Regions from separate parts of the Pseudoalteromonas sp. 0802 genome, predicted to be linked through region 3. Evidence: predicted binding sites of a transcription regulator. Region 3 holds the regulator's gene; each other region holds the start of a gene.
What was found. The regulator ArgR, encoded in region 3, controls arginine synthesis, uptake and breakdown. The targets are predictions, from matches to a motif close to ANTGAATANNTATTCANT.
Positions count from the first base shown of each region.

Region 1: gltB (glutamate synthase large subunit) is a predicted target of ArgR. The motif match lies at 5,070-5,087, and genes of this name have one in related genera.
Region 2: argC (N-acetyl-gamma-glutamyl-phosphate reductase) is a predicted target of ArgR. The motif match lies at 4,298-4,315, and genes of this name have one in related genera.

Region 1 is NZ_JABVXE010000001.1:696,142-704,607, forward strand. Features, by position in the region: gene HUS61_RS03200 (FAD-dependent oxidoreductase) at 1-502, opposite strand, end outside; gene gltB (glutamate synthase large subunit) at 512-4,969, opposite strand; gene HUS61_RS03210 (efflux RND transporter periplasmic adaptor subunit) at 5,666-6,919, shown strand; gene HUS61_RS03215 (ABC transporter ATP-binding protein) at 6,941-7,648, shown strand; gene HUS61_RS03220 (ABC transporter permease) at 7,651-8,466, shown strand, end outside.
Region 2 is NZ_JABVXE010000005.1:54,709-63,174, forward strand. Features, by position in the region: partial or broken gene argH (argininosuccinate lyase) at 1-186, opposite strand, end outside; gene HUS61_RS10900 (argininosuccinate synthase) at 240-1,442, opposite strand; gene HUS61_RS10905 (ornithine carbamoyltransferase) at 1,452-2,372, opposite strand; gene argB (acetylglutamate kinase) at 2,380-3,141, opposite strand; gene argC (N-acetyl-gamma-glutamyl-phosphate reductase) at 3,141-4,151, opposite strand; gene argE (acetylornithine deacetylase) at 4,373-5,539, shown strand; gene panP (pyridoxal-dependent aspartate 1-decarboxylase PanP) at 5,668-7,296, opposite strand; gene HUS61_RS10930 (GGDEF domain-containing protein) at 7,545-8,466, shown strand, end outside.
Region 3 is NZ_JABVXE010000006.1:32,497-40,962, reverse strand. Features, by position in the region: gene rplU (50S ribosomal protein L21) at 1-129, opposite strand, end outside; gene ispB (octaprenyl diphosphate synthase) at 540-1,511, shown strand; gene mdh (malate dehydrogenase) at 1,601-2,536, opposite strand; gene argR (transcriptional regulator ArgR) at 2,762-3,229, shown strand; gene HUS61_RS11970 (Dyp-type peroxidase) at 3,226-4,125, opposite strand; gene HUS61_RS11965 (ABC transporter ATP-binding protein) at 4,187-5,230, opposite strand; gene HUS61_RS11960 (iron ABC transporter permease) at 5,227-6,861, opposite strand; gene HUS61_RS11955 (Fe(3+) ABC transporter substrate-binding protein) at 6,939-7,943, opposite strand.

The DNA.
Region 1 (8,466 bases), on a different contig from region 3:
TACGTACTAAAATATCCGCACAACCTAAGCCAGCTGGGCCTGCACCAATGATAGCCACTTTTTTGTCAGACCAAACCACATACGACATATCTGGTTTCCAGCCCATCTTAAAGGCCGTATCAGTGATGTATTTTTCGATATTACCGATAGTGACAGCACCAAACTCTTCTTCAAGTGTGCAAGAGCCTTCACACAAGCGATCTTGTGGACAAACTCGTCCACACACCTCTGGTAAGCTATTTGTACGGTGAGACAGCTCTGCCGCTTCTAAAATACGGCCAGTACGAATGAGCTTTAACCATTGTGGAATATAGTTATGTACTGGGCATTTCCATTCACAGTACGGGTTACCACAATCTAAACAGCGATCCGCCTGTGAGTTAACTTGTGTCTCAGAAAATGGCTCGTAGATTTCTACGAAAGATTGTTTACGTGCTGAAATTGGCTTTTTACGCGGATCAACACGTTGTACATCGATAAACTGGTATACATTTTCGCTCATACTACCCCCTTACTGAGCCTGAACACGAAGCTCTGCGCTGCTGCGCGCTCTGTGTCCGAGTAAACTTTTTACATCACTAGATTTTGGCTTAACTAATTTAAACATAGGCATGTATAAATCGAAGTTAGCTAAAATCTGCTCAGCGCGGTTTGAGCCTGTAAGCTCTAAATGCTCAGCAATGAGTCCACGTAAATGTTCTTGGTGTGACGCCAACCCTTCAAGCGTGACAATTTCAACAAGCTCAGGGTTAATGCGTTTTTCAAAGTCATTGCCTTCATCAAGAATATAAGCAAATCCCCCTGTCATACCTGCACCAAAGTTGATACCCACTTTGCCAAGTACGCAAACCACACCACCTGTCATGTATTCACAGCCGTTGTCACCAACACCTTCTACAACCGCTTGTACGCCTGAGTTACGCACAGCAAAACGCTCACCAGCGCAGCCTGCAGCAAATAATTTACCGCCTGTTGCACCATATAAACAGGTATTACCGGCAATGGTTGCTTTATGGCTTTCGAATGATGAACCCAGCGGTGGGCGAATTACTAGCTTACCGCCAGCCATGCCTTTACCAACATAGTCATTAGCATCACCAACGAGTGTCATTTCAAGGCCACCAGCATTCCACACACCGAATGATTGACCCGCTGTACCATGAAGCTCAATAGAGACAGGATCAGCAGCCATACCTTGGTTACCATGTTTAGAGGCGATATAGCCTGACAACATAGCGCCCACTGAGCGGTCTGTATTGCAAATACGGTTAACCAGCGAAATACCCGATTTTTCATCAATTGCTTGCTTGGCTTTTTCAAGCAAGGTTTCATTTAGCTGACCTAAGTAGTGTGAGCTATTTGGCGCACTACAATATAAGGTTTCACCCGTAGGGTTGTTAGGCACAGCAATCACAGACGACAGATCTACTTTCTTTTGTTTCTCTGTGTTGCCTTCAATTGCTTCAAGTAAGTCCAAACGACCAATTAAATCAGTTAAACGAGTTACACCTAAGCTTGCCATAATTTGGCGTGCTTCTTCGGCTATAAACTTAAAGTAGTTCATCGCCATTTCTGGCAGGCCATGATAATGCTTTTGGCGCAGCGTATCGTCTTGCGTTGCAACACCGGTCGCACAGTTGTTTAAGTGACAAATACGTAAATATTTACAACCTAGTGCCACCATAGGGCCAGTACCAAAGCCAAAGCTTTCAGCACCTAAAATAGCCGCCTTAATGATATCTAAACCCGTTTTAAGACCACCATCAGTTTGCAAACGAATACGATGACGTAAACCATTTTCTACCAGCGCTTGCTGGGTTTCAGCAAGACCAAGCTCCCAAGGGCTACCTGCATACTTAACAGAAGTAAGCGGGCTTGCACCTGTGCCACCGTCATAACCAGCAATGGTAATTAAATCTGCATAGGCTTTAGCTACGCCAGTTGCGATAGTACCTACACCCGGCTCAGAAACGAGTTTCACCGAGATCAGTGCATCTGGGTTTACTTGTTTTAAATCGAAAATAAGCTGGGCTAAATCTTCAATCGAGTAAATATCGTGATGCGGCGGAGGCGAAATCAAGGTCACACCCGGCACTGAGTAACGTAATTTTGCAATATACGGCGTTACTTTTTCACCCGGTAATTGACCACCCTCACCTGGTTTTGCGCCTTGCGCCACTTTAATCTGAATGACATCAGCGCTACGTAAGTAATGTGGTGTTACACCAAAACGGCCCGAAGCAACTTGCTTAATACGTGAGTTTTTCTCTGTACCGTAGCGTAGCTTGTCTTCACCACCTTCACCAGAGTTTGAACAACCACCTAAGCGGTTCATTGCAATCGCGAGTGCTTCATGCGCTTCTGGCGATAATGCACCAATACTCATTGCGGCTGAGTCAAAACGTTTGTACAGCTCAGTTGCTGGCTCTACGTCATCAACACTCACACCTGTATCAGGAATTTTCACCGCCAGCATGTCACGTAAATTGGTGATCGGGCGGTTATTTACTAAATCAGCATATGCCAAGTAGTCTTTATAATCCCCAGAGCGCACTGCCTTTTGCAGTGTTTGAATAACATCTGGGTTATAAGCATGGTACTCACCACCGTGAACATATTTTAATAAGCCACCATGACTTAATAACTTACGTTTACTAAATGCCAGCTTATGAAGTTTACGTTGGTCATCATCAAAATCAGTAAAACATGCCCCTTTAATACGACTAGCTACACCGTTAAAACAAGTTTCTACAACCGCATCTGATAAACCAACTGCCTCAAATAACATTGAGCAGCGGTACGAAGCGACAGTACTGATACCCATTTTCGACATAATTTTATACAGACCCTTATTAATCGCATTACGATAAGCAAGCGTTACTTCGCAATAGCTTTTGTTCAGGGTCTTTTTGTCGCTCATTGCAACTAATGATTCATAAGCAAGGTACGGATAAATTGCCGTTGCACCAAAACCAAGTAATACCGCAAATTGATGCGCATCACGGACACTGCCTGATTCGATGATGATATTAGATTCACAACGTAAGTTATTATCGACTAAACGCTTTTGAATTGAACCAACCGCCATCGCAGCCGGGATTGGCAAATGCGTTTCGCTAAAGTTACGGTCACTTAAAATAAGCATGACACAGCCTGACGCTGCTTTTTCTTGTGCTTCATCACAAATACGTGTGATTGCGTTTTCTAAGCCTTCTTCTAGTGTGTAAGTGATATCAATTTTACAGTAACTGTAATGCTCATCGTCAGCATTGATCAGCTGTTGCATATCAGCGTACATCAAAATCGGCGTATCAAACTGTAAACGCTTAGCATGGCCGGTTGTTTCGTTAAATACGTTTTGCTCACTACCAATACAGGTTGCCAGTGACATAACGTGATTTTCACGAAGCGGGTCAATTGGTGGGTTCGTTACTTGCGCAAATTTCTGTCGGAAGTAATCGAACAGTGAACGATGACCCTCTGACAGTACCGCAAATGGCGTGTCATCACCCATTGAACCTGTTGCTTCTTGACCATTTTCACCCATAACACGAATCACGCTATCAAGCTCTTCGTTGGTGTAGCCAAACATTTTTTGATATTTAAGCAGTGTTTCGTCATCAAAAGAACGGTTACCCGCATCTTTTTCAGATAACTGTTCAAATGGCGTTAAACGCCTAACGTTTGCTTCAAGCCATGCTTTATATGGATGGCGTGACTTAAGATCTTGGTCAATCTCATCTGAATGCCAAATTTTACCTTGATGAGTATCAATAACTAATAACTCACCAGGGCCAACACGGCCTTTCTCAACCACTTCGTCTGGCGCGTAGTCCCAAATACCTACTTCTGAAGCAAGGGTAATAAAACCATCTTGCGTGATTACATAGCGCGCAGGGCGTAAACCGTTACGGTCAAGGTTACAAGCTGCAAAACGACCGTCAGACATTACAATACCAGCTGGGCCATCCCATGGTTCCATATGCATTGAGTTAAAGTCGTAGAATGCACGTAGGTCATCATCCATAGCACGGTTTTTTTGCCATGCTGGCGGCACAAGCATACGCATTGCACGGAATAAATCCATGCCACCGGCTAAGAACAATTCAAGCATATTATCTAAACTTGAAGAGTCAGAGCCACTTTCGTTCACGAATGGTGCTGCTGATTGCAAATCAGGAATAAGTGGTGAGGCAAACTTATACGCACGGGCACGAGCCCATTGGCGGTTACCTTGAATCGTATTAATTTCACCATTATGCGCTAAATAGCGGAATGGTTGCGCCAGTGGCCAACGAGGTTGTGTATTAGTAGAGAAACGTTGGTGGAATACACAAATCGCACTGGTCATGCGAATGTCAGCTAGGTCTAAATAAAAGTTAGGTAAGTCTACAGGCATCATTAAGCCTTTATAGACAGTGACCAAACCAGATAAGCTGGCAATATAAAAATGTTCATCGTTTTCGAGGCGTTTTTCAGCACGACGACGCGCTACATACAAGCGACGCTCTAAATCTTTTGGACGCCAGCCTTCTGGTGCGCTTACAAAAATTTGTTCAAAGCCTGGTAGTTGTTTTTTTGCAATTGGCCCTAAACAAGACGCATCAGTAGGTACAACGCGCCAGCCTTGAATGCTCAAGGTTTCTTTTTCGAGTTCTTCACTCAACACATCTTTAGCTGTTTGCGCAAGTACAGGATCGGCATTTAAAAATACCATGCCAACGGCGTAGTTCTTTCCTAGGTGCCAATCATGTTCGCTGGCAATAGCGCGAAAGAAACTATCAGGTTTTTGCATTAATAAACCACAGCCATCACCTGTTTTACCATCAGCAGAAATACCACCACGGTGTTCCATGCGATCTAAGCCAGTGATTGCTGTTCGAATCAAGCGGTGACTCGCCTGACCATTGACCTGGGCTATTAAGCCAAAGCCACAATTATCTTTTTCTAATTTTGAGTCGTATAACATAGACCCCTCCCCTTGCTACAACGACTAGCGGTTCAGTCTTTTGTGACAGTGCTAGCAGACGAACAAAACTATCGCCAAATACCTCATGAGTCAATAGAGTTTTGAATACATATTCATATTCATGAATATTTCTCACTTAAGGCACTTTTTAAATTCTATGCTATTTTTTTACATTTAGTCGTATTTTACCCGTTATTTTTTTATGACACTGGTGTCAAATTTAACAACTTGTAAAAAAACAATCTAAAATCCGGACTCTTTACGTTAACGTAAACTGCAACTTGTTTTGAATAATTATTCACCTCATGAATATCAATGCAGTTTTTGACGGGGTCTCGGCTAGCCTAACTGCATCATTATTTACTATTGGCTTTAGCATAGTTACAAACTATGCATCTGAGCAGACTACCTTAGTCGCAATGACTGAGTTTCTTTACCCTTGCGTCAACAATCAGCAATCTAAAAGTGTCCGCTGCGGACACTTTTTCTGTCCGCGGACAGGCTTTAACTCACCAATCAAACATAAAATCATTAAAAATCAATAAATTAAAAACTGGCACGCTACTGGTATAGATAAGACATCAGCGAAATTGAGGATTTCAAAATGTTCACTATCAGTTTGTTTATGGCTTCTCCACTTACCATGCTTGCCGTTGGCTTCATGATTGTGTGTTTTGAGAATCGTAAGGAGTTATGATGATTAAGGATACCAGTGCCCAAGATATTACCGTGGCCAAGAAAAACACCATTAAAAAGCCAATAATAATAGCTGCAGGTGTAATACTTGTTGGTGCGCTCGGCTTTCAAGCATTATTCGCCAGTAACGATGGCAGCATTTCGGTTGATGTAGCAAGCCTACAAATTAGTGAGGTAAGCCAAAAGACACTCACCAGAGATGTGGCAGCAAGCGGTAAAATCGTTGCAGCTAATGCGCCAAAGGTTTACAGCCCTGAACGCGGCTTTGTCGATTTAAAAGTAAAAGCCGGTGACAGCGTTGAAGTAAATGAAGTGATCGCAACCGTAACCAGCCCTGAGCTAACTAACGAACTAAAACAGCAACAATCAGTATTAGCGCGATTAGAAGGCGAATTACAACGCAAGCAACTTGAAGCGCGCAGACAAAAACTAAGCCTGACTAAAGCACTAGATTTAGCGCAAGTTGAACTCAATGCCGCAGATAGAGAAAACCGCCGAGCTAAAATCTCAATCGAAAAACATTTAATTAGCCAAATAGATTTAGAAAAAGCCGTTGATGACTTAGCTCGTGCCAAGCTTTCATATAAGCACGCCAAGCAAGAAGTCAGCTTAGCTAAAGATACCCTCGCATTTGAGCTAAAAGCAGCAGAGCGTGATCTGGCACGTCAGCAACTAATTGTTGATGACTTACTCAGACAAGTAAATGAACTCACTATTACCGCAAGTGTAAGCGGCATTGTGGGTAACTTATTAGTGCAACAAAAAGAAGCGGTCACACAAAGCCAACCACTAATGACATTGGTCGATTTAAGTAACTTTGAAGCAGAACTGCAAGTACCAGAAAGCTACGCCAATGAGCTGGGTCTTGGTATGCAAGTTGAGCTTACTTTAGGTGCTCGTCATGTCACAGGTACCCTATCGGCTATATCACCTGAAGTAAATAATCGCGAGGTCACAACCCGCGTACGCTTTGACAATGAGATTTCTGGCATTCGCCAAAACCAACGCTTAACCGCACGTATTTTACTAGAGAATCGCGACGATGTATTACAAGTAAAACGCGGCGCATTCTTACAACAAGGTGGCACCCATGCTTATAAAGTTGACGGTGACATGGCTTATTTAATCGATATAAAAACCGGTGCAAGCAGTATCAATGCTGTTGAGATAATTGAAGGTGTAGAGCCTGGCGATAAGTTAATTATCTCAAACTACGATCGCTTTAAAAAAGCACCCACACTGGTTTTACGCTAACAAATAAAAGGAATAATCAACATGCTTACAATGAACAACATCAGCAAAGTGTATCAAACAGATATGGTACAAACACATGCCCTTCGTGACTTTAATCTCCAAGTAGAAGAAGGTGAATTTATTGCCGTAACGGGCCCAAGTGGCTCAGGTAAAACCACATTTTTAAACATCGCCGGTATGTTAGAACCATTTAGCGAAGGCCAATACATGTTAGACGGTATTGATGTGGGTAAACTAAACGACAACCAGCGTGCAGATCTTCGTAATCAAAAAATTGGTTTTATTTTCCAAGGCTTCAACCTTATTCCAGATTTGAACCTCTATGAAAATATTGAAGTACCACTGCGTTATCGCGGTATTAAAGCTGCTGAGCGTAAGCGCCGAATTGAGCAATGCCTAGAGCAAGTTGGTTTAGCATCACGCGCTAAACACTTACCGCAACAACTTTCTGGTGGTCAACAACAACGTGTCGCTATTGCCAGAGCCCTTGCTGGTGAACCGCGTTTTTTACTTGCCGATGAGCCAACCGGTAATTTAGATAGCTTAATGGCGCGTCAAGTGATGGAGCTACTTGAACAAATCAACCGTGATGGCGCTACTATCATCATGGTTACCCATGATCCAGAGCTTGCCCGCAGAGCACCACGTAACATCCAAGTTGTTGACGGCCAACTAGCTGACTTCACCTTGTATCAAGGCACTCAAAACCTTAAAGCGGCTGGAGTGTAACCATGTTCCTTCATTATTTAGATTTAAGCTGGCGCAGCTTTAAGCGCACGCCACTTGTGAGCTTTTTAATGGTATTGGCCATTGCCATTGGTATTGGCGTAACCATGACAAGCTTATCTGTGTATCACATGATGTCGGCAGATCCTATTCCTGAAAAAAGTAGCGACCTTTATTCTGTACAGTTACAAACCATGGATGAAGGCCGTACGTGGTGGACTGTCGATAACATGCCACTGCAATTAACTTATCAAGATGCCGTTAACCTTAATCAAGCCAAAGCAGGTGGTAAACGTGTCACTATGGTTAGAACGGGTTTTTCGGTTTATTTAGACTCAGATAAAGTTAAACCATTTATTGGACAAGCACGCCTAACCACGCCTGATTTTTTCGATATGTTTAACCTATCGTTTATTTACGGTGGGGTTTGGAGCGCGCAACAAGAAGCCGATGCGGCCCCTGTTGTGGTGATCAATAAAGAATTAAACGACAAACTATTCGCAGGTGAAAACCCTGTCGGCAAAATGGTGTACCTCGATGATGCCAGCTACGAAGTTATTGGCGTGATTGATGATTGGGATATCACCACCAAATACTATGATCTGAACAACGGTGCATTTAATAAGACCGAGCAACTATTTTTACCATTTAGCCTAATGAAAGCACGAGAGCTTGAAAACTGGGGTAATACCAATGGTTGGAAGCACGAAAAAACCAATACCTTTAACGATAAACTCAATTCAGAAATGGTGTGGTTACAATTTTGGGTTGAACTAAAAACTCCTGCAGAAAAGCAAGCTTACCAAGACTTTTTAATGGCC
Region 2 (8,466 bases), on a different contig from region 3:
AAGTGCTGCAACGAGGTCATCGTATTCTTGCTGGTTTAGAACGTTGACTTGTTTTAACGCCCCAGCCCAAGCAACTGAACCAATAATGTCTTGCTCTGCAAGTTGATAATCAAAAGGAAGTGAATCGTTGAATTGTTTAAACGCTTCATCTGGACCCGTAGAAAAACGTCCGCCCCATAGTGCCATTGAACTGTCTCCAAATTCGGCTATTGCCCTGCTAGTGCAGGGCAATAATTAAATTACTTTTTCGTTAGTGCTGAGATTCTGCTTGAAAGCGAGAATAAACGAATGAAGCCTTCTGCATGTGATTGGTCATATACATCATCTTCGCCGAAGGTTGCGAAATCTTCGCTGTATAAGCTATTCGGTGATTTTTTCTGTACCGCAGTGACTTGGCCTTTATAAAGCTTAAGCACTACTTCACCCGTTGCTAACTTAGACAGTGATTCGGCACCTGCAAGAATCGAGTCTTTTAATGGCGTAAACCAACGACCGTCATAGACTAAGTGAGAGAACTCGCCACCAAGTACTTCTTTCCATTTACGGCTTGATTTATCTAGCACTAGCTCGTCAATCGCTTGAAGAGCAGCCATGATCACAGTGCCCCCTGGTGTTTCATAACAGCCACGCGACTTCATACCCACTAAGCGGTTTTCTACGATATCAACACGACCCACACCATGCGGCGCAGCAATGTTATTTAATTTAACTAAACAGTCATATGGTTTAAGCGATTCACCATTTACAGCAACTACTTCACCTTCAACAACGTTTAATGTTACATATTCTGCTTCATTAGGTGCTTGCTCTGGCGAGTTAGTCCAAGTCCATACTTGATCACTTGGTTGGCACCATGGATCTTCAAGCTCACCACCTTCGTGAGAAATGTGCCAAGCATTCGCATCACGGCTATAAATTTTTGTTGCTGATGCAGAACACGGAATATTACGCTCAGCTAAGTAATCAAGTAATGATTCACGGCTTGATAAGTCCCACTCACGCCACGGCGCAATCACTTTTAAATCAGGTGCAAGGGCTGCAAAACATGATTCAAAACGTACTTGGTCGTTACCTTTACCAGTACAACCATGTGAAAGCGCATCAGCACCTACTTTACGGGCAATTTCAACCTGCGCTTTAGCAATGATTGGACGCGCCATAGACGTACCTAATAAATAAGTGCCTTCGTAAATAGAACCCGTTTTTAAAGTTGGGTAAATATAGTCACTGACCATTTCGTCTTTTAAGTCAACGATATGACACTCTGAGGCACCTGAAGCTATGGCTTTTTCTTCAACGCCTTCAAGCTCTTCTGCGCCTTGGCCAACATCAGCAACAAACGCGATTACTTCACAGCCGTAGTTTTCTTTTAACCATGGCACGATTGCCGATGTATCAAGACCACCAGAATAGGCTAGTACGACTTTTTTAATTGAACTCATTGGTGTTCCTTAAACAAAATTTGGATTTAATAATGTGACAAGTAGAGCATTTTGCGCATGCATACGATTCTCTGCTTGTTGAATAATTTTTGATGCTGGGCCATCCATTACCTCAGAGGTAATTTCAAACTCACGATGCGCTGGCTGACAATGCAGTACAGTTTGCGCACCGGTTTTCTCTAGTAGAGCTTGGTTAAGCTGATATGGCATATATTTAGCTTTAACTTGCTCAAGCGGTGTTTTATCACCCATTGAAACCCAGGTATCAGCATAGACTGCATTTGCGCCAACTGCCGCCTCAATTCTGTCACTCACCATAACAGACGCACCATTCATTGCTGCAATTTGCTCTGCTTGCTTAAGAATTTGCGAATCTGGCGAACTGCCTTTAGGACAAACTGCAACAAAATCAGTGCCTAAAGTAGCGGCTAATAACATTAGAGAGTGTGTGACGTTGTTACCTTCACCTAAGTAAGCAAGCTTTAGTTTACTAACATCGCCATGGACTTCTTGCAGCGTTAAAAAGTCAGCAAGCGCTTGGCACGGGTGATATAAGTCACATAAGCTATTAACAACAGGCACCGATGAATATTCAGCAAGTGTGGTCAGTGTTTTGTGTGCATTCACGCGAGCAACAATGCCATCTGCCCAAGTTGAGATATTAAGAGCAAAGTCTTTAACTGATTCACGAGCGCCCATAGCACCATTTTGTGAATCTAAATAAACCGCGTGACCACCCAGTTTATTAATACCAATATCAAATGATAAACGAGTACGTAAACTTGGCTTTTCAAACAATGTAACCACTGATTTGCCCGCTAATGCTTGGCTGAAGTCAGCTGGGTTTGCTTTAATTTTTTGCGCTAAATTTAGTAATTTAAGTGCGCCTTTTTGGTCTAACTCAAGACCATTTAAGAAATTCTTTAACATGAAATACCTATGGTGTAATTTTCGTTCCTACATGTTCGCCTTTTAATAAAGCGACTAAGTTCTCTGGCTTAAGCCAGCTTGAGATATACACACCACGTCGTAAATGTTGGGCAGCAAGAAGGCTGGTCTTTACTTTGACCTCCATCCCGCCCTGAATGACTCCTTCAAGGATAAGTGTTTCGATTTGCTGCGTATTAAGTTGATGTAGAGGCTGCTTATTGGCATCAAGCACAGCTTCTACGTCTGTCATAAAAATAAGTTCAGCATTAAGCTCTTTAGCGATAGCCGCTGCAGCTTCATCTGCATTGACGTTGTACCATTGGCCATCTTCTCCAAAGCCAATAGAGCTCACAAGAGGTAAACGACCTTGTTCAAGCATGCTAGGTAGCACGCTGTCACAACTACCTGAGCACTGACCTACTTGCGCCAATACTTTAAGTTTTTCAGATACCAGTACACCCGCTTCATAAAGGCTTAAACCCACAGGTTTGTGGCCAGCGCTAATTGCTTGGCTAATCAATTGTTTATTGGCACAACCGGCAAGAGCACCAACAATATATGGCATTTGCTCATTTGGGCTGATACGTAAACCTTGATGTTTTGCAGTTACAAAGCCGGCGTCTTTAAGCCAAGCATCCACCAAGGCACCACCACCATGAACAATGACAAAGTTATCTTGTTGCTCAGAAGCTAAAACATCAAAAAGCGCTTTTGCGGCATCTGCGCTATTTAACACAGCACCACCGACTTTAATGATCCAAGTTTTCATTACAGCGCTCCTACTAAACCAGTGTGGTGAGGTTCACCCATGGCTAAATTAATGCACTGTAATGCTTGCCCAGCTGCGCCTTTTAGAAGGTTATCAATCGCTGACATAACGATGAGTTGCTCACCTTTTTGTTGCCATGCAATATCAACAAATGGTTGTTTAGCGACACCTTTGATGCTTGGAATTTTATTGCCAAGTAAGCGAATTAACGGCTCGTTTGCTAACACTTGATATGCCGCGCTCACTTGCTCTGCTGTTACACCCGGTTTTAATTGCACATAAATAGTTTCTAAAATTCCGCGAGGAAAATTACCTAAATGTGGGGTGAATAACACAGGGTGACCAAGGTGCTGCTCAATCTCAGGTGTATGTCTGTGATTAAACAAGCCATAAGGAGCAAGTGACACTTCGCAGAAGTGCGTATTAACACTGGCTTTTCTGCCAGCGCCTGTAACACCTGACACCGCATTAACAATAATGGCTTGATCAGCTAATAAACCTGCTTCTTTAAGTGGTTTTAAAGAATTAAGAGCCGCGGTTGGGTAACAACCCGCTACAGCTACAAGGTTTGCTTTACTAATTGCATCGCTATTCCATTCAGCTAAACCATATGCTGCTTGTGCTAAAAGATCAGGGTGTTCATGTGCGAAACCGTAATAAGTCAGGTAATCCTCATTCCCAGCTAAACGGAAACCACCAGATAGGTCGAATACTTTTTTACCCATGGCTAAAAATTGCGGAGCAAGATCAACACTGACCTTGTGATCTGTACACAGGCATACATAGTCAGCATTGCTTTCGATATCTTTGTACGCTTCAGAAGTTAGAGGTTTTAGTGGGTACTCTAACAATCCAAGGTGCTCAGGGTATAAATCGCTTAATAACTTACCTTTATCTAAACTCCCTTCAGACACATAACATGCTTGTAGGGTCAGTTTTGGATGCTTAGCAACTAAACTTGCTAGCTCTGCGCCGCTATAACCACTTGCGCCAATAATCACTACATTCATTGCTTACTTTTACCTATTAAATCTGTTTATTGATACGCCTAAAATTACTCGCTCAATTGCGAATAAAAACACTGTCTAAAGTAATGAAATCAGGTTATCGTCGTTTCGTGTTCATCGTACAGCTTTACTAATATTTATGCTTAAAAAGTGAATTGATATTCATCATAAATACTTTTATATTGTTATGCAATTAGATTGAATAATTATTTTTGGATTTTTTTATGTCGCTACCCTCTTTTATATCTATGTATCAGCAGCTGATTGCTGCCCCTTCAATTAGTGCGATTGAAGATTCTTTGTGCATGAGCAATAAAGGGGTTATTACCTTGCTCGCAAACTGGTGCGAAAGCCTTGGTTTTACATGTGAAATCACAGAGCTTGAAAATGGTAAAGGCCGTTACAACTTATTAGCGAAACGTGGTGAAGGAGATGGCGGTTTAATGCTTGCAGGTCATACTGACACAGTGCCATTTGATGATAGCCGCTGGAATTACGATCCGTTTAAACTCAGCGAACATGACAATAAACTTTACGGTTTAGGTAGTATTGATATGAAGGGCTTTTTTGCCTTTGTATTGCAAGCAATTAGTGAGCTCGATGAAACTAAACAAACGGAGCCACTATTAATTTTAGCCACAGCCGATGAAGAAACCACAATGGCGGGTGCACAACAAATTTGCCGCCACCCAGACTTAAAACCAGCGCGCTGTATTATTGGTGAGCCAACTGATATGACACCAGTATTTACTCATAAAGGCCATATGAGTACAGCCATTAGAGTAATTGGTCGCTCAGGCCATAGCTCTGACCCTGAACGTGGTTTAAACGCCATCGAAGTCATGCATAAAATGATTACAAAATTGTTAATCATCAAAGAAGAATTAAAGAATAAATATTCAGTCGAGCACTTTGAAATTCCGTACCCTACTTTGAACCTTGGCCATATCCATGGTGGCGATAATGCCAACCGCATTTGTGGTTGCTGTGAAATGCACATTGATATGCGGCCTTTACCTGGTTTAAGTGTGCAAGAACTACAAGCGATTTTGCTAACTGCAGCTGAAGAAATTAATGCCCAATACCCAAATGCAGTGAGTGTTATCGACATGCATGAACCTATCCCAGCATTTAGTGGTAGCACTGATACAGCACTTGTAAAGCTGGCCGAAAAAGTCTCAGGTCAACCAGCTGTCGCTGTAAACTATTGTACAGAAGCCCCTTTTATTCAACAGCTTGGCTGTGAAACCATCGTCATGGGGCCCGGCTCAATTAACCAAGCCCACCAGCCAGATGAGTTTTTGGCGATGGAAAAAATTAAACCTTCGCAAGCGATTATCAGTAATATGATTAAAGCAAGCTGCTTTAGTGAATATACCCAAACCACCTAAAGATGCGAGTTTCAGTTGGAATTAAAAGCGATTTAGGCAAGGCATTGATTGCAAGTAATAGTGGTTCTATTGTTAAAATCAATAACGCAGTATAAATCGCTTTTAAAGGGAGCATCACGCTCCCTTTGTTAATCCATATACTTACTTAAATATTTTTTAAATACCGGGTCGGTTTTCGCCAGCTCTTTTTGCTCCGCTAAAATATCTTTTAGAATCGCTTTAGAGGTTAATGGGTTAGCTAAAACAACGCGAAAAACCACGGTAGGTTGATGGTCATATTTTGCAGGAGTTAAACGAGTACGCGATACAAAAGAACGACCCGCTTCACGCTGACGTTTTTGCATGCTTGCAGTAAAGCGATTCAACGAAGCGTAAATATCTAATTTCGTTTCTTCGTCAGCATCTTTAAGCTTCGCTTGGATTTCTTTTGGTACGTAACGATAGGTTAATAAGCAAAGCTCAGGCTCTGAGATTAGTTCAAAGTCTTCATCCTGCTTGATCATGTCGGCAAAAGTGCGAGCTTTCACGATACTGCGATCAATTAGCATCTCGTAGCCTTTACGGCCAATAACACGTAAGCAAGCATGCACTAACATTGCCATACCTGGGCGGCTGCCCTCAAGGGTATGACTGCCTAAATCTTTTGAGCCTTTACGAAGAATATATTCCGCATGATGCTCAATAGCATCCGTCGCAGCAGGGTCTTTAAATAACACCAGACCCGCTCCCATTGGTACATACATTTGTTTATGTGCATCAATAGTAATTGAATCAGCGCGTTCGATACCGCTTAAAAGGTGGCGGTAATTTGAAGATAGTAAGGTTGAACCACCCCAAGCAGCATCGACATGAAAATGACAGCCAAGTTCTTCGCTCAAATCAGCCATTTCATTTAGTGGATCTATGCTGCCTGTTTCAGTCGTCCCAGCAACACCCACGAGTGCCATTACCTTAATGCCAGAGGCTTCAAGCTCATGAGCCTTTTTACGCATCGCATCAACATCGACTTTATTATTTTCGCCGGTTGTAATTGCGACAATGTTATCGCGACCAATACCCAGTAAATCAACGGTTTTGCCTAATGAGTAATGGCCTCGCTCAGAAACAAGCACAGCTAAGCCTTTATAACCATAATGCAGCATTCCAGCGATTAAACCCTGTGCAGCAATGCCTTTATAGTCACCATCCGCTTTTAATAAACGGTTGCGGGCAATCCATAGTGCAGTAATGTTAGCAACAGTGCCACCTGAACAAAATGCGCCTAATGACGTTTTCGCACTGTGCATCCATTTACTATAAAAGCTGTCGTCTTCACCATATGCAAGGTGATGCATCATGCCCAAAACTTGTCTTTCTAGAGGCGTAAATGCCTTTGAAGTTTCAATTTTTACTAGGTTTTGGTTAAGACCGACCATTAACTTAGACAGCGGTAACACAAAATGCGGTAATGCTGAGGTCATATGGCCAATAAAGCTCGGCGCAGCGGTATGCACAGAATGAGCAACCAACTGCTCCATAATGTCTTGAGCATAGTCTGAAACAAAGGTCGGCTCTTCTGGAATAGTAGCCGTTTGAAAGTCTTTTTCAATTTCGTGCAAAGGCTTTTCGATAGCAGCTATGTTCTCATTTAAGAACCCTGCTAAGTTGCTAGAAATTTCAGATTCGATTTTACTTAATGTCGAGTCTGGTGCTTCTGGCACCGTAAAAATACGAATCAAGCTTTCTTTAGAGGCGACGGCACAACGCTTTTGATCCATCCTAATACCCATAATTAGCAGCTAAAAATGCACCCGATGATGGGACATCTAGGTAAGCACTTTTGCGGCACTGTTTCTACGAAATTGGCTAACTTTACTGGAATATCACGAAAATGTCTCGCATAAAGCAAAAAAGCGCTAATTTCGATGACAAAAAAGTGATCAGTTAATGAAATTTGCAGTCATTTTATACTATCAGATACGCTTTTTTTGAGTATAATCAAACGATAACTGCAAAGGGAACCTCTATGCCCAAAGGAATGCAAAAAACCAGCTGGCTGCTATATGGCTTCGCCGCATTTTTTATTAGCTTATTTGGCTATATCTATTACACCTATGAAACCACGCGCAGTGAGATCATGGAGAATATCGATACCAAACTGCTTAATGCTGCGGTCAGTGTCAAACATATCCTAGGTGATGACTATCACAATATAGTTAATGCGGGCTTACCAATCTCTTCGGCAATATATAAAGACAAAAGCCGAGCCCTATCTGAGTATGCAAAACAAATGCAGCTTGCCTATGTGTACGCAATGGTACTGCGCGACGGCAAAGTCTACTTTAGTGCGTCGAGTTACACGCAAAAAGATCAAAACAATGGCCGCGTAACACAGTTTCTAGATGCCTACCCCGAAGCGACAGAACTTAACAAAGAAGCTTTTTTTTCAACAGAGCCGGTATTTGAGGTATCAAAAGATCAATGGGGCTATTTTAAAAGCATCTTTGTCACTTTCGTTGATGATAATGGTCACACCTATATAACGGGTGCCGACATAACCATTAGTGACTTAAATCAGCAACTGCAGCACAGTGTGACCCGTGCAATGATCACAGGCTGTTTCTTTTTCTTTATTGCTGCGCTAATTGCTGGGCTGTATTTTTTACAACTAAAACGCTCCCTCTCAACAGATGCCCGCACCGGCTTTGCTAACCATGTCGCGCTGGAATACTACATAAAGAAAACCACCAAACACCGTATGGAGCTAGCAGTTATTGCCATTAATGAGTTAGAAGATATTAGCAGTTTTTATGGCACTGAAGTGAGCGACAAAGTAATGGCTAACTTGCTTAGCTATTTTCAATCAAGGATGCCTAGCGAAGGGTTTGTCTATCGATTAGCAACGAATAAAATTGCGCTATTACGAACGCATAGTGATGAGCGTAATA
Region 3 (8,466 bases):
ATCAGCAACTAAAAGTACTGAATCAAATTCAACTGCTGCACCAGTTTCAACGTCTAATTTCTCAAGACGAATTGTTTGACCTTCAGTCACACGGTGCTGTTTACCACCACTTTGGAAAACCGCGTACATAATTAACTCCGTCTGTGCGCCCTCAAATCGACGCAACTAAAATATTCTTCAATAGGGCGCGAAGTTTACGCTAATGTGCAAAAACTAGCAAGCCTCTTTTTCGATAAAATGAATAAAAAATAGCTGCATTGAGAGCAATTCAATATTTTCCCCTATTCTATCCTAAAAACACCACATGCCAAGCGGTTTTTACGATCTCATGACAATTAAATTACGCTAATAATACGCACCTTGAAAATTCAAAAAGCTGAACACTTATTAATCAAGGCTATAAATTTATCTTGGCAAAATTGATCTCAAATAAAAAACTTTACAGTGTTTTTTTACTGAATCATCACAAAATATCGAGCAAGCGCTTTTTTTGTTGTACAATCAGCCCCGTATACCCATAAATATTGGCTCGGAGATCAATGGATATAAAAGCTATCCAGACGTTAATCGAAAATGAAATGGATGACGTCAATCAACTTATACATGCCCAAATGCGCTCAGATGTCGCATTGGTTAACCAACTCGGTTTATACATAGTAAACAGTGGCGGTAAACGCGTTCGTCCTATGTTGGCCATTTTAGCGGCAAAAGCACTTGGTTATGAGGGCAAAGACCATATTACGCTTGCCACTATCATCGAATTTATTCATACCGCAACTTTATTGCATGACGACGTTGTCGACGAGTCACATTTGCGCCGTGGTACGCCTACAGCCAACGCAGAGTTTGGTAATGCAGCGAGCGTTTTGGTGGGTGACTTTATCTATACACGTTCATTTCAACTTATGGTTGGCCTAGGTAAAATGCCAATCATGCAAATTTTAGCTGATGCAACCAATGTCATCGCTGAAGGTGAAGTATTACAGCTAATGAATTGTAATGACCCTGACACGACAGAACAAAGCTATATGCAGGTTATTTACAGCAAAACGGCAAAATTGTTCGAAGCTGCAACCGGCCTTGCTGCAATTATTACCGAGCAAGACGAACAAACCCTTGAAGCATTAAACTTATACGGTATGCATCTTGGCACTGCATTCCAATTAGTGGATGATGTTCTTGATTACAACGCTGATGCCGAGCAACTTGGTAAAAACATTGGCGATGATTTAGCTGAAGGTAAACCTACCCTACCGCTTATCTACGCAATGCAAAAAGGCACACCAGAGCAAGTTAAGCTAGTACGCGAAGCAATTGAGCTTGGTAATGGTATGGACCACTTAGAGAGCATTCTAGCGGCATTAGCTGACACTAAGGCCCTTGAGTTTGCAATGCAAAAAGCTGAGCAAGAAGCTGACAAAGCAATTGCTTGTATTGCGTTCTTACCAGATACACCGTACAAACAAGCCTTAGAGAGTTTGGCCCGTATCGCCGTTGCCCGCGATCACTAAACGCTATTTATTCGAGCCATTAAAAAAGCCTGCATTTGCAGGCTTTTTTGTTTTCGGCGATTTAAAAAATCGCCTATCATCTGTCGGAATTAACCGTTGATGAAATCAACACCTTCTTGGATGTCTTTGTTAAGTGTAGCTAGCATGTCGTTTTTAGCTTGCTCTTCGAATGCACTTAACTCACCGTAAGAAAGGATTTCTTCAACGCCGTTCTTACCTAGACGAACTGGGTGTGCGAAGTATGCTGCGTCACCGTTTTCAACTGCAACGTATGCGTAATCAACTACTTCTTCACCTTGTAAGCCTTTAACTAAAGACATACAGAAGCGTGCTGCAGCTGCACCCATAGAAAGAGTCGCTGAACCGCCACCCGCTTTAGCGTTAACAACTTCAGTACCTGCGTTTTGGATACGTGGAGTTAATGCTGCAACTTCTTCGTCAGTGAAAGTAACACCTTCAACTTGAGATAGAAGAGGAAGAATTGTAGTACCTGAGTGACCGCCGATCACTGGAACTTTAACGTCAGTTGCGCTTAAACCTTTAAGTTCAGCAACAAATGCTTCTGAACGGATCACGTCAAGCGTTGTGATACCGAATACACGGTTAGCATCGTAAGTACCCGCTTTTTTGAATACTTCAGCAACGATTGGCACAGTGCCGTTTACTGGGTTAGTGATGATACCTACTAACGCTTTAGGACAGTTTTTAACGATGCCTTCAGCTAATGTTTTGATGATACCTGCGTTTACGTTGAAAAGGTCCGCACGGTCCATGCCTGGCTTACGTGGCATACCCGCTGGGATAAGAACGATATCACAACCAGCTAATGCTGCGTCTAGGCTGTCAGCACCAAAGCCTTCAACTTTAACGTCTGTTGGGATGTGAGAAAGATCAACCGCTACACCAGGAACAACAGGGGCAACATCGTATAACGATAATTCAGAACCTGCAGGTAAACTTGTTTTTAATAATAAAGACAATGCTTGGCCGATACCGCCAGCTGCGCCTAAAACAGCAACTTTCATTGGAATTCTCCGTAATTTGAGGTAGGAAATATTTGTGGCCCTAAAGATAATGAAATTAGCGACTAAAAACAAATTTATCCTGCTTATTTCGCGTATAATTTCGACCATAGTTGTAAACTTGGCTGTAAAGACACAGCATTTTGGACGACTTTGTAAACTAATACTGCATAAATATGCAGAGTTGTGTAGAATTACCCTACATTTTATGAATAAAGAAACGGCAACATGCAACCACAAGACAAACAAGAAGCACTGATCAAAGCGTTTAAAGCGCTATTAAAAGAAGAAAACTTCGGCTCACAAGGTGAGATTGTCGAAGCATTAAAAGAACAAGGCTTTGATAATATTAGTCAAAGTAAAGTCTCTCGCATGTTAAGCAAGTTCGGTGCAGTACGTACTCGTAATGCAAAACAAGAAATGGTCTATTGCTTACCGGCTGAAATGGGTGTGCCAACAGCGAAAAGCCCACTGCGTCAGCTTGTTATTGATATTATGCATAACGAAATGATGATTATTATTCGCACCAGTCCAGGCGCAGCACAATTAATTGCTCGTTTACTTGATTCACTCGGTAAGGCGGATGGTGTACTCGGTACCATTGCAGGCGACGACACTATTTTTATCGCCCCTGCGAAGATTTCTGAAATCGATGTGACGCTCGATCGCGTGCGCACTTTATTTGATACCGTTTAAAGTTGCTTTAAGAAGTTTACTGACGGGGCGAAAAACGCAGATCCCATATCGGCTTGAGTAAAATCGAGCCAATGATCATAGCAATCGCCCTGCCCCAAACGACTCTTTAATACCTGCTCAAACGCATCCCCTTGCGCAGCACACGAAACCATTAAAATCCCCTGCTTATGCACATCACCAAATGGCATGCTTTGGTTTAGCAAAAGTGGCTGGCCATGCTCATCTTTTAATTCACTACGAACCGCATGACTGGTTTCTACAGCAGGCACAATCAAGGTATTATCTAGACGCGTGCGCCCCATGATTTGCTCTTGCTCAGACAGCGATAAATGCTGCCAGACACTCAAATCATGCACAAAGCGCTGAACATGAATATAGCTGCCTTGATCTTCAAAGTGCCCCGGTTTGTCGATAAGTGCTGTACTACGTTTTTGACGGCCATGAGGTGTATCGCCTGCATAAATGAAGCCGTTAAAATCACGTCCATCTAAAAACCGAAAATTACGGACCTGCTCCACCAGCTCAACATCCGGTGTTAATAATTTTAGAATTTGCAGAGCAAATAGATGATTTACATCTTCGCGGTCTGAGCGAATTTGCACAAACAAGTCAAATGGCTGCGCACTAATCACATGCTCACTATGAGTCACATTCGGAAAGCTTTGCAATTGGCTAGGGATAAACTCGGGCAGAATATGCGGCCAATACTGAGCACCAAGGGCAACCACACACGATAGCATGGCTTCTGAGAACTGATCAGCAAACTCATCTTGAATGACGCTAACGCGTTTTAGTTTTTTACGTAATGACTCATCATGGCCATCGTAAACATTAAAAAACAGGTGCAAACCATGTAAGTTTGCTTCAGCACAAATCCCAGATTGCGCTTGCGCCATAGTGAATCCTTAGCTTCTCGTTATTTGCACAAAGCCAAGGATTCAAGATTGTTATTTATTACTAATCATGAAAAAAATTGACTGTGTGCGGCATTATTTTTATTTTTACAGGCTGCTCAACAGCTAACACGCGGTCTTGCTCTGCAGCAACTTCACACTCTTGCCCTGCAATATTGATACGATATACATAACGCGTACCGATAAAACGCCTGTGCAAGATAGTTAAACTGTTTGCGTCACTGTGCGCAGCTTCACACAACTGAATATGATGCGGTCTTATATACACTTGACCTTGCTGACAATTAGTATTGCTTGCCGTCAATGAGTGAACCACACCAAACGCCGTCTCATATTCAGTTGGCGTTAATACTTTTGCCGTTAAGTATATGCCCGTACCAAGAAACTCTGCAACCACCTTTGAGTTAGGTTGACTAAATAACTGCTCCGGAGAGCCCTGTTGGGCGATTTTTCCGCCATGCATAACCGCAAGCGTGTCGGCAAATGCGAAAGCTTCTTCCTTCGAGTGGGTAACAAATACCGCAGAAACCTGCTGAGCTTTAATAATGCGACGTATATCGGCAATAAGCTCAAAACGCACTTGTGTATCAATATTCGAAAATGGCTCATCAAGTAATAATAAACTTGGTTTGTAAGCAAGTGCACGGGCTATTGCCACTCGTTGCTGCTGTCCACCAGAAAGTTGATGCGGATATCGCTTTGCACAACCATCGAGTTTAACAAGGCTAAGCATTTCATCGACACGCTCTCGCTTTTGCGCTTTACTCATGTTGCTTAGGCCAAACGCAATGTTGTCGCTTACCGTTAAATGAGGAAACAACGCATAGTCTTGGAACATCATGCCAATATTACGTTTTTCCGGTGCAACAAACAGCCCACTATCGTTGACCACTTTTGAATCAATACTCATATAGCCTTGCTCAGGCTGTAAAATTCCGGCAATTGCCTTTAGGGTGGTAGTTTTGCCGCAGCCACTTGCGCCAAGCAAACAGACGATTTCATCTTGTTCAACATTGAGGTTTAGTTCACTCAACACCTGAGTCGCATTGTACTGATAAGCTAAGTCTTTAATTATCAAATGACTCATGAGTGATTTTGCTCCATCGAACGATTAACGAAATACAAAGGGATTAACCCAACTAACACGATAAACAAGGCTGAAATTGACGCAAGCTCCAATTGCTCATCACTAACATATTGAAAAACATGAGTTGCCAGGGTTTCAAAATTAAAAGGTCTGAGTAATAGAGCTGCTGGTAACTCTTTCATGCACTCAATAAACACTAACAAGCCAGCTGTTAGAATACCGCGCTTTAACAGTGGTAAATGTACTCGCCATAAGGTTTGTAAGGGCCCTTTTCCCATTGATTGGCTGGCCATATCTAGCGATGGGCTAATACGTAAAAAACTGCTTTCAAGCGCGCCATGCGCAATCGCATAAAAACGTACAACATAAGCAAAAATCATCGCAAATAAAGTGCCGCTCAAAAGTAATCCTGGTGATAAACCAAAAGGTTCAAGCCAATTATTTAATGCATCATCTAACTGAGTTAATGGTAGCAATACGGCAATGGCTAACACAGTACCAGGTAAGGCGTAGCCAGTACTTGCTAAACGCCCTGGGATCAAAGGGTAAGCTTGTTTCGCAATACGTTGATAAAACAATACCAATAAGCTCAACAGAATAGTTGCAATACTCACCACAACAGCCACTTTAAAGCTTTGCCAAGCGTAATTAAAGAATGCCCCATTCCATGCTTCATCTGCATAGACAATAGCGTATTTAACTAACACCCCAACCGGCAAAATAAAAGCCAGTACTAGCACAACGGTACAAGCCAAGCTTGCAGCCCATGCGGCACTACCTTTTAAGCGATACAAGGTTGCACTGTTAACGCTTGACTGACGCTCATACACAGCTTGATTACGACGACTAAAGCGTTCAACCATGATGGTTAAAAACAAAATCAGTAACATAATGCCTGAAATTTTCGCCGCTGCCGTTAATGAGTAATAGCCAAGCCATGTATCGTAAACAGCGGTCGTTAGTGTGCTCACAGCAAAGTAATTAACAGTGGCAAAATCAGCCATAGCTTCCATACTGATTAATGTAACCCCTGCAACAATCGCCCCACGACCAAGAGGTAGGCTAACGCGCAAAAAACTCTGTAATGGCGATAACCCCATCAGCTGACTAGCTTGTACTAGTTTAAAAGACTGCTCTCTGAGTGCCGTTTTAAAAATAAGGAATAAGTAAGGATAGAGTACCAAGGCAATCATAATAATAGCCCCAGCTAATGTACGAATATCAAAAAACCAGTAATCGTCTGGTGATTGCCAGCCAAACCAGTCTCGAAGGGCGATTTGTACTGGCCCTGCGTAATCAAGCAAGTCGGTATACACATAGGCGATGAGATAAGTTGGCATTGCTAATGGCAGCATTAACGCCCATTCAAATTGCTTTCGCCCAGGAAACTCGCAATATGCAGTTAACCAAGCTAGCGGCAATGCAATTATACAGCTTAACAGCCCTACCCCTGCAATGAGCATGAGTGTATTACGGGTATAATCCCACAGCACGGTATCGAAAAGGTGCTGAAATACATCTGAATCCCCTTGCAGAGACTCAAATAACAAAAAGCCTAATGGCGTAACAAGCAACAGGCCAATAAGCCAGGCTATAAGCTGCCAACGCGACAGCGAAAACTTCACATGCATAAGTGGATTAATACCAGATAAAATAAAAGCTGTTAAAAAACAGCTTTTATAAAAATGTGTTACGAGAAATATCCTCGTTATAAATCAAACTTTACTTCGTCAATCAGCTTCAGTGCCACAGGGCGATATTTGCTGATCTCATCAAGAGGAAGACTATCTTCTTTAAACTCACCCCATGATGCAACCATCTCAGATAATGCAACCCCTTGCTTTACAGGGTATTCCATATTAACTGAAGCATACATATTTTGCGCCTTATTGTCGGTCATATACTCAACCAGTTTCAAGGCATTTTCAGGGTTTTTAGCATAACGGGTCATAACAACGCCCGATACATTGATATGAGAACCACGGTTTGTTTGGTTAGGGAAGTTAATATAAACCGCTTCAGCCCATGATTTTTGCTGCTCATCTTGCATCATTTTGCCAAAATAATAGCTGTTGCCTAACGCCAGATCGCATAAACCTTCTTTTACGGCTTTGACTTGCGCTCTGTCATTACCTTGCGGCTTACGTGCTAAATTGGCTTTTACGCCCTCAAGCCATTGCTTAGTTTTTGCTTCGCCATGGTGAGCAACCATAGAAGCAACTAAACCTAAATTGTAAGGGTGTTTACCAGATCGAGTGCAGATCTTACCTTTGTATTTTGGATCGGCTAAATCCTCGTAAGTTAATTCAGCAAGTGCACCAACACGCTCTTTTGCAGAGTAAACATTACGTACACGTTTAGTAAGTGCTATCCATTGACCGTCGGCATCGCGAAAAGTGCTTGGCACATTCGCATTAACCACATCACTATTAATTGATTGCGTTAAGCCTAAGTCCTCTAATTGAATCAGCGCACTAAAATTAGAGGTTAATACTAAATCAGCCTTACTGTGCTTACCTTCACGCTTTACACGTTCAATTAACCCTTTTTTGGCAAAAACCACGTTAGTTTTAATACCTGTTTGCTTAGTGAAATCATCCAAAATAGGCTGAATTAAGAATGGTTGACGAAACGAGTAAATATTTACTACATCTGCAGCAAATGTAGGCGCGCTTAATAATGCGCTAAGTAATACTAAGGCTGTTTTCTTCATTTTATAGCACCTAAATAGTAACAATTATCAAAATATTTTACCTAGAGTTAGGGCAAAGTGCACCCGTTTAAACTTATATTTCAATCAACCTAACTGCCATTTAGGAATTTGCATGTAAGACATATCTCACCCACATGGCAGTTATTGAGTAAAAACCACCAGCAAACACTGCACAAAACAAGGTAAACACTTGAAATATAACAACATACTTTAAATGACAATAAAATAACCAGCAGATTAAGTAAGATTTTGACCTACTCAGCTTTGCCCATTTCTCTATAATTACATACATCAACTAAGCAAGAAGCTTAATGAGTAGATGGATAAGGAAGCATTACTCATAAAACCGCGGAATAAGGTTCATTAGGAGAATAAGGAATCAAGGACAGGCTCAGGAAGAGTAACGCAATGGAGTGACAACCTACGGACAACATCAGGATGATGTGGAATGGCATAACAACAGGACGTTGTTATACAGGAAGTTCAAAAAGTGGAATAAAGGACAGGCCGTTAGGGCATCGCA